One region of the Metabacillus sp. YM-086 genome, then DNA from elsewhere that is predicted to be linked to it. Evidence: riboswitches for the same ligand, from Rfam matches in the RefSeq annotation. Region 1 holds a riboswitch; each other region holds the start of a gene.
The links. A riboswitch is a leader RNA that binds a small molecule or an ion and turns the genes downstream of it on or off. The one in region 1 is predicted to bind S-adenosylmethionine.
Positions count from the first base shown of each region.

Region 2: it holds a riboswitch for S-adenosylmethionine, as region 1 does, so the genes downstream of both, ACEWK1_RS14695 (transporter substrate-binding domain-containing protein) here and mtnW (2,3-diketo-5-methylthiopentyl-1-phosphate enolase) in region 1, are expected to answer to the same signal.
Region 3: it holds a riboswitch for S-adenosylmethionine, as region 1 does, so the genes downstream of both, metK (methionine adenosyltransferase) here and mtnW (2,3-diketo-5-methylthiopentyl-1-phosphate enolase) in region 1, are expected to answer to the same signal.
Region 4: it holds a riboswitch for S-adenosylmethionine, as region 1 does, so the genes downstream of both, ACEWK1_RS05920 (methionine biosynthesis PLP-dependent protein) here and mtnW (2,3-diketo-5-methylthiopentyl-1-phosphate enolase) in region 1, are expected to answer to the same signal.

Region 1 covers NZ_JBLUOI010000002.1:52,557-54,761, forward strand. Annotated here, with positions in the region: gene ACEWK1_RS01155 (pyridoxal phosphate-dependent aminotransferase) at 1-856, shown strand, start outside; SAM riboswitch class I at 940-1,046, shown strand; gene mtnW (2,3-diketo-5-methylthiopentyl-1-phosphate enolase) at 1,225-2,205, shown strand, end outside.
Region 2 covers NZ_JBLUOI010000032.1:14,732-16,936, forward strand. Annotated here, with positions in the region: gene ACEWK1_RS14690 (amino acid ABC transporter permease) at 1-294, opposite strand, end outside; gene ACEWK1_RS14695 (transporter substrate-binding domain-containing protein) at 316-1,134, opposite strand; SAM riboswitch class I at 1,349-1,451, opposite strand; gene solA (N-methyl-L-tryptophan oxidase) at 1,639-2,205, shown strand, end outside.
Region 3 covers NZ_JBLUOI010000025.1:44,878-47,082, reverse strand. Annotated here, with positions in the region: gene ACEWK1_RS12545 (sensor histidine kinase) at 1-154, shown strand, start outside; gene metK (methionine adenosyltransferase) at 180-1,376, opposite strand; SAM riboswitch class I at 1,601-1,935, opposite strand.
Region 4 covers NZ_JBLUOI010000009.1:17,692-19,896, forward strand. Annotated here, with positions in the region: gene metC (cystathionine beta-lyase) at 1-208, opposite strand, end outside; gene ACEWK1_RS05920 (methionine biosynthesis PLP-dependent protein) at 195-1,319, opposite strand; SAM riboswitch class I at 1,443-1,785, opposite strand; gene ACEWK1_RS05925 (SCO family protein) at 1,855-2,205, opposite strand, start outside.

The DNA.
Region 1 (2,205 bases):
GTTAGTTGAGGTTCCTCAATGCTTGTTAAATCCGGATGATGTTGTGCTTGTACCTGATCCTGGATACCCGGATTATTGGTCAGGAGTAGAATTGGCACGTGCCAAAATGGAAGTGATGCCTTTATTAAGCGAAAATCAGTTCCTACCGGATTACAAGAGCTTATCTAAAGACGCTGTAGAAAAGGCGAAGCTAATGTTTTTGAATTATCCTAATAATCCTACTGGTGCTACGGCAAACGAAAGTTTCTTTGAGGAAACAGTTTCATTCGCAAAAGAAAATAACATCTGTGTGGTTCATGATTTTGCATATGGAGCAATTGGCTTTGATGGAAAAAAGCCAATTAGCTTTTTACAAACAACTGGTGCTAAAGATATCGGTATCGAAATTTATACCTTTTCCAAAACCTTTAATATGGCTGGTTGGAGAATTGGTTTTGCTGTTGGAAATCCTTCAGTGATTAAAGCTATAAATTTATTGCAAGATCATATGTATGTAAGTGTATTTAGTGCTATTCAAGAAGCAGCTGCACATGCGTTACTTAGTCCGCAAACATGTGTTGAAGAACTAAATGCACGTTACGAATCACGTAGAAATGCTCTCATTACAGCTGTTCGTGAGATCGGTTGGGATGTTACGGCACCGTCAGGATCGTTTTTTGCTTGGTTGCCAGTTCCAAAACAATTTGATTCTTCTGAGGAGTTTTCTGATTTTCTACTTCAGCATGCACACGTCGTTGTAGCACCAGGAGTAGGCTTTGGTGAATATGGTGAGGGATACGTTAGAGTTGGTTTATTAACATCCGAGGACCGGCTTAGAGAAGCTGCCGATAGAATTAAGGCCCTTAATCTTTTTTAAGACATTACGCCTTAATTTTTTCCTCTTGACAGTAGAAGTGAGATCTGGCATAATCCATATTAATTTCAAAAATGAACGTTTCGTTCTTATCAAGAGCAGGTGGAGGGACTAGCCCAATGAAGCCCGGCAACCGACTTAACTTAGGTTAAGCACGGTGCTAATTCTTGCAGCATTCGCTGATAGATAAGGAGATTGCTTATTACTTATGCATTTAGTAACCTCTTTGATCTATCAAAGAGGTTTTTTTTATTTAAAAAAACAGAAAAAATAGAAAAGGAATGTTATGCATAAACTAAATAAAGATGATAGAATTAGTACGATAAATAGAAAGATTCAGAAAACGTGATATATAGAAAGTAGGGTTTTAAGTGAGTGAAGTCATTGCTACATATCTTGTACACGATGCTAAAGGAGATTTACATAAAAAAGCAGAAGGAATTGCTTTAGGATTAACGGTTGGTTCCTGGACAGATCTTCCATTACTTGAACAGGAGCAACTTAAAGCTCATAAAGGTCGTGTTCTAGAGGTCAGTCAGCTAGAATCTTGTGACAAAACAAATCAATTTTTAGGAAAAATCGTAACTAAAGGAATAATTAAAATTGCTTATCCGAGTATAAATTATTTTCATGATCTCCCCGCCATATTAACAACTGTTTTCGGAAAGCTATCTCTAGACGGTGAAGTAAAATTACTTGATTTAGAGTTCTCGGAAGTTGTGAAAGCAGCGTTTCCGGGGCCGAAATTTGGTGTACAAGGAATTCGGGAATTAGTCGGTGTTTATAATCGCCCTTTATTAATGAGTATTTTTAAGGGTGTAATTGGTCGTGACTTACAATATTTAAAAGATCAGTTAAGACAGCAAGTATTGGGTGGGGTTGATTTAGTAAAAGACGATGAAATTCTGTTTGATAATCCATTAACTCCATTCGAGGAGCGAATTCTTGCTGGTAAAGCGGTATTAAACCAGGTGTTTCAAGAAACTGGACATAAAGCTTTATATGCTGTGAATTTGTCTGGTAAAACATTTGATCTTAAAGATAAAGCTAAAAAAGCTTCAGAGCTTGGTGCAAATGTTTTGTTGTTTAACGTATTTGCATACGGGTTAGATGTACTACAAAGCTTAGCAGAGGATCCGGATGTAACGGTGCCTATTATGGCTCACCCTGCTGTGAGCGGAGCTTCTACTGCATCCAGCTTATATGGATTTTCAAGTTCACTTTTACTAGGTAAGCTATTACGAATATCTGGTGCTGATTTCTCTTTATTCCCTTCTCCGTATGGAAGTGTAGCATTAGATCGAAAAGAAGCCTTAGGTATTGCAGAAAATTGTCTGAAGAAAGAATCCTTT
Region 2 (2,205 bases), on a different contig from region 1:
ATCAAAATTTTGAAGCAAACCGTATTCCGTTTGAATTAAATAAATTACTTTTGGTATACCATAAAAAACAAGATAAATCTGCACCAACAATGGTGTACCTCTAATAAAAGAAACGTAAAAAGAAGAAATTGCCTTTAATACTGGAACTTGATAGATTTTTATAAGTGCTGTGGCAAGTCCAATAAATAAACTTATAATTAATGAGCCTACCGCAATGCCAATTGTAATTGGTAACCTTGCAACAATAGCAGGAAAGCTTTCTATTAAAAAACCAATATCTAATAAATTTTCCATTTTGAATTCCCTTCTTCAACCTTATTCAGGGATATATTCTCCACCAGTCCACTTTTTCGAAAGTTCAGCTAACGTTCCATCTTCTTTCAGTTGCTTAATAACAGGATCGACCAGTGCTTTTAATTCCTCACCCTGCTTCTCATCTTTAAATACAATTCCCATATCATCTTGAACGATAGGCTGTCCAACAATCTCTACATCAAGATCATATTTTTCCAAAACCGTATTAATCATGATTGGATCATTAACATAGGCATCAATGCGTCCATTTTGTACATCTTGTAAAATCTCTGAAGGAGTACCACTTTCGCTATATTTTAGAATAATGTCATTTTCAGCTTTCTTATTATGTTCTTCTAGCAAAAGCGTATAAGAATCGCCAGCCAACGCTCCGACCTTTTTACCCTCTAAATCTTCTATTGACTTAATATCTGTTCGACCAGATTTCACAACAATGACGGTTTCTGCAGCAAAATAAGATTCATCTGTAAATAAGTATTTCTCTTCACGTTCTGGTGTTTTTGCTATTTGATCTGCAACTGCTTGAATTTTATTTGATTCTAATGCAAGAAACATACTATCCCAAGGTGTAGCAACAAATTCAAACGTATAACCATCTAGCTTTTTATCAATTTCCTTCACTACGTCAATATCATATCCAGTAAGTTCATTGTTCTCATCAGCAAAAGCAAAAGGTGGATAATCATTTTGTGTTCCAACTAAAATGACTTTATCACCTGTTTCTTCTTTTGCAGTTTCTTTTGATGAACAACCACTTACTATTCCAGCTAAGCCTAATAGTGCAATCATCGGTACAAGTAATCGAGATTTTCTTTTCATTTCATTGACTCCTTTTTTCATTATGATGTAAATATTAATTCTCACTAAATTCATAGGAATAATAGTGCTATTATAACGAATAGAATTGGTATTGCAATGATTATTTTAAATTTTATGTAAATTTCGAATTATTATATACAGCAATTTAGTCTTCTCGGTTCTTTTATCAAACAAAAAAGCCTCCTTCAATCAGAAAGAGGCTTTTTCTATCTAAACCTTATCTCTCAGAATGAAACACTCTGCAGGAATTAGCACCTTTCATAAATGATGGTTGCTGGACGTCGTCGGGCCTGTCCCTCAGTCTCTCGTGATAAGATATTCAGTTTTTAGTATAGTATGATATTATTTAATATTAAGACTATTGTCAAACAATTTTTTATTAATATCCCATTTTTAGCAGAATTCCTATAAATTTAACCATTTAAAAGTCCAGGAATCTATTAAATTTTATTATTTTAAACATTGTAACATTACAACTGATGAAAGAGATAGGAGGCACATAGCTTGGAAAAGAAACACATTTTTGACGTAGCAATCATCGGTGCAGGAACGATGGGAATGGCAGCTGGTGCCTTTTTAGCACAACAGCAAGTAAAGACTGTGTTAATTGATGCCTTTGACCCGCCGCATAATCGTGGAAGCCACCATGGAGATACTCGAATGATTCGGCATGCCTATGGTGAAGGCAGACAGTATGTAAGCTTAGTTAAACGTGCTCAACAATTATGGGAGGATTTAGAAGCACAAACTGGCTATAAGATCTTTGAGAAAACAGGTGTTATAGGACTCGGACCAAAAGACTCTGCATTTCTACAGGAAACAATTGCTGCTGCAAATAAATATGAATTGCCATTAGAGGTACTTACTAGCAATGAGGTGAAGAGAAGGTGGCCGGGATTTTCTGTTCCAGAACATTTTATTGGATGCTTTGAAGCAGAATCAGGGTTCATTTATAGTGAAAATGCTATTCAAGCCTACAAAGAAATCGCTATTCATCATGGAGCACAGCTTGAGACAAATACTCCTGTTCAGCAAATTGAAACAGATCATAAATCTTTCGTTAAAATCATA
Region 3 (2,205 bases), on a different contig from region 1:
AGAAGGCGGTACTGGGTTAGGACTAGCTATTGTAAAACAATTAGTTCTTTTGCACGGGGGTAGAATGGAATTCAATAGTAAGCTCGGCAAAGGTACTACGTTTACGCTTGTATTCCCAAACGAACTTGGCTCCAACAAAAAAGGTCTGATGTGAACATTCACATCAGACCTTTTATACCTTATTGTAATGCAGCTTTATTTAAAGCATCTGCTTTATCTGTTCTTTCCCAAGGAAGATCAAGATCATTACGGCCAAAATGTCCGTAAGCTGCAGTTTGTTTGTAAATAGGACGTCTTAAGTCAAGCATTTTAATAATCCCAGCAGGACGTAAATCGAAATTACTGCGAACAACTTCTACTAATACTTCTTCAGAAACTTTTCCTGTTCCGAACGTATCAATTGAAATAGATACTGGCTGTGCTACGCCAATTGCATATGCTAATTGAACTTCACATTTATCAGCTAAACCAGCTGCAACGATGTTTTTCGCTACATAGCGAGCTGCATATGCTGCAGAACGGTCAACCTTTGTTGCATCTTTACCAGAGAATGCTCCACCGCCATGACGTGCATATCCACCGTAAGTATCAACAATGATTTTACGTCCAGTTAATCCAGCATCTCCTTGTGGTCCACCAATAACGAAGCGACCTGTTGGATTAATAAAGTATTTTGTTTCTTCATCAATTAATTCTGCAGGAACAACAGGATTAATAACATACTCTTTTAGGTTACGTTGGATTTGCTCAAGTGTAACTTCAGGATGATGTTGAGTTGAAATAACAATTGTATCAATACGAACTGGTTTATTATTTTCATCATATTCAACAGTTACCTGTGTTTTTCCATCAGGACGTAAGTATGGAAGAATTTCATCTTTACGAACCTCTGTTAAGCGACGTGATAATTTATGTGCTAACGAAATTGGAAGTGGCATTAATTCTTTTGTTTCATTACATGCAAACCCGAACATTAAACCTTGGTCCCCTGCACCAATTGCTTCAATTTCCTCATCTGACATTTGACCTTCACGAGCTTCTAGAGCTTGGTCTACACCCATAGCGATATCTGCTGATTGCTCATCGATTGATGTTAATACAGCACAAGTTTCCGCATCAAAACCATACTTAGCACGAGTGTAACCAATGTCTTTGATTGTTTCACGGACAATTTTTGGGATATCTACATACGTACTAGTTGTAATTTCTCCTGCAACTAACACTAAACCAGTAGTAACAGAAGTTTCACACGCTACACGTGCATTTGGATCTTTTGCAATAATTGCATCAAGAATTGAATCTGAAATTTGGTCACAGATCTTATCTGGATGGCCTTCTGTTACAGATTCTGAAGTAAAAAGACGTTTTTTAGACATAATTAAAAGCTTCCTCCTCATATTCATGTTCATTCATTTGATCCGGAACTCTTCCCAAAGTATGACCTTTAGAAAATCACGTTGGCATATTTTGTGAACAGAAGTATTATGTACCTTTACCACATGCTTGTCCTGGTAAAACTCTAATGAAGAATACTTTTTTCTGTTATCAAAAAAAACCTTTCCCATGTGAGGAAAGGTTTATCATCGTTCATCGCCTTTCGCTCTTATCGATCAAGGGCTTTCGCCTTGCTTCAGGTTAGCACCTTTGCGTCGGAAAATGTCGTTCTAGATTGCGTCGGTTTAACATAGTTCCACAGATTGGTCTTTTTTGCCTAAGCAAGCTATCGCTTGCTTGAATGATGCTCTCGCATCATTCTTGACCTAAGAAAAACACAACATGAATCAAAACGAGTTTTGATTCATAACGTGCTTTTCTTAGGTCAGGCAAAAAAACTGTTCAATAAAACTATATAATTAGTGCGCAGTCGCCGCTTTCCTTTGATAGCAGGTTGCTGGGTTTCATAGGGCCTGTCCCTCCACCAGCTCGGGATAAGAGAATCCGTTCAAGGACATATCATAGCGCACTAACCTATTGGTGTCAACAAAAATCGACAACTATTACCATTGATTTATTAAAATATTTGATAGATGTCTATCACTATTGTGTCCCATATCCTATAGAAATATAAATATCAATTGTTTTTCTACATTGTGCTAGTGTGATGTGTTGTACAAAGCTTAAGTTTTTCTAATAGCAAAATATTTTTTCAATTCAAAAATTTAATGATAGCAAATCACTAAATAGTATGTTTTATTAAAATTAATG
Region 4 (2,205 bases), on a different contig from region 1:
CACCTTCTAGCTCCGCAATCGCACTTTCCAACGCTTCACGCGTGGGATTTCCTGAGCGTGCATAATCATATTTCCCAAATTCATCAATATCAAATTGATGAAAAGTAGAGGAATGATGAATCGGCACACTTACCGATCCTGTGCCACGATCAACCTTTGACTCGTTATGAAGTAGCTTTGTTTGAAATGACCAATCATGATTGCTCAACTGCTTCCGCTCCTTTCATTGCATGAAATGCTTGTGTTAAATCTTCAATAATATCTTCTGCATGCTCAACACCTACTGAAAAACGTAGCAGCTTGTTACAGACACCATTTGCGATTCGAATCTCTTCAGGAATATCCATATGTGTTTGCGTAGCTGGATACGTAATGAAGCTTTCGATTCCACCTAGACTTTCTGCAAAAGTAATTGTTTTCAAGTTTTTCAGGAACGGATTTACCCATGCTTCATCTTGTAAACGGAATGAAAGCATTCCACCCTTACCAGGATACAGTACATCAAGTACAGCTTCATGCTCTTCTAAAAATGCCGCTACCTTTTGAGCATTTTCTTGATGCTGTCTCATACGAAGGGATAAAGTTTTCATCCCTCTCATTAATAACCAAGAATCAAATGGGGATAAAACTGCACCGATTGCGTTTTGATGTTGGAAGAATTCATCACTTAATTCCTGACCTTTTGTTACAACCAAGCCTGCAAGAACATCGTTGTGTCCTCCTAAATATTTCGTGGCACTATGGATCACAATATCCGCTCCGTCTAAGATTGGCGTTTGAAGAAGTGGTGTATAGAAAGTGTTATCAACAATCACGAGTATGTTATGCTTTTTTGCAACTGCTACTAGTTCTTTAATGTCGGCTTCCTGCATTAATGGGTTTGTAGGCGTTTCAATGAATAGAGCCTTTGTATTATCATTAATCAATTTTTCCGTTTCAACGGGATTTGTGAAATCATCATATTGAAATGATAATCCATATTTTCTCCATTCTCTTTCAAAGAGGCGGTATGTTCCACCGTAAAGGTCAGAAGAAACGATCAGTTCGTCTCCGCTTTGGAAGAGGGCCATAATTGTTTGAATCGCGGCCATTCCTGAGCTGAAGGCAAAGCCACGGTCGCCATGCTCAAGGTCTGCGATTGCTTTTTCGACTAAAAGTCTTGTAGGATTTCCTGTACGGATATAATCAAATCCAGTAGATTCTCCAATTCCTGCATGACGATAGGCTGTTGATAAATAAATTGGCGGGTTAACTGTACCTGTAACATTTTCACTGCGGTTTCCGATTTGTGCTAATTTCGTTTCAATTCTTTTGCTCATGTTTGTCACTCCTAAGATTTAAATTTAACAATATGTACATGAGAGAAAGCGTACATGTTTTAAAAAAAGCAAAATAAAAAGTCTTCCTCGTTAAGAAGAAGACTGTGTCGTTAAGTGCGCTTCTTCTTATCTCTCAAGCATAAAGCTGGTGTGGCTTGCTGGATTTAGCACCTTGGCACTCGCAGAAGTCTTTGTATGGTGTTGTTAATAAGTAAACTCATAATTAGTGTTGTATAGCTTTTTCACAGCACGCAAGTGCTTGCGGCTTGCTCTGCAAACCTCGACAGAAAATGAAAAATGCCTGTTACAAACAAGAGCACTTTGTTCCATTCATTTTTCATTTCCTGTCGGTGCTGTGAAAAACTTACTTAGAGTTTATCTATCATCAATCCACCAGATCTTCACTCGTTATGAACCGGTTGCTGAGGCTTCATAGGGCCAGTCCCTCTGCCTCTCTTGATAAGAAATATATGAAATTTTTAAAATGTTTAACTTTTTATTACTGTACCTTATTCAAGTGGAGAATGCAATAGAATTATTGTAATAGTTTGATATCTTCGATTATTTTTTCAAATGGTACGTTAGATACTCCATCGTATTGTTCTAGAATTTGACTGCCTTTCATGAGAAAAATCGAAGTACTGTGTACATATTGAGTTGAGCCTTCGAGCTTTGCAGCGGGTGCTAAGAAACTTATATTAGTAAAAGATTCAATGTCCGCTTGGTCATAGCCTGTTAAAAAGTTCCAAGTTTTATAATCCGCACCAAATTGATCTCCAAACTTTTTTAATACTTCTGGTGTATCATGTTCAGGGTCAATGCTGAAGGAAACTAATTCTGCTTCTATTTTTTCATCTTGTAACTGCTCTTGAAGTGTCGCAATGTG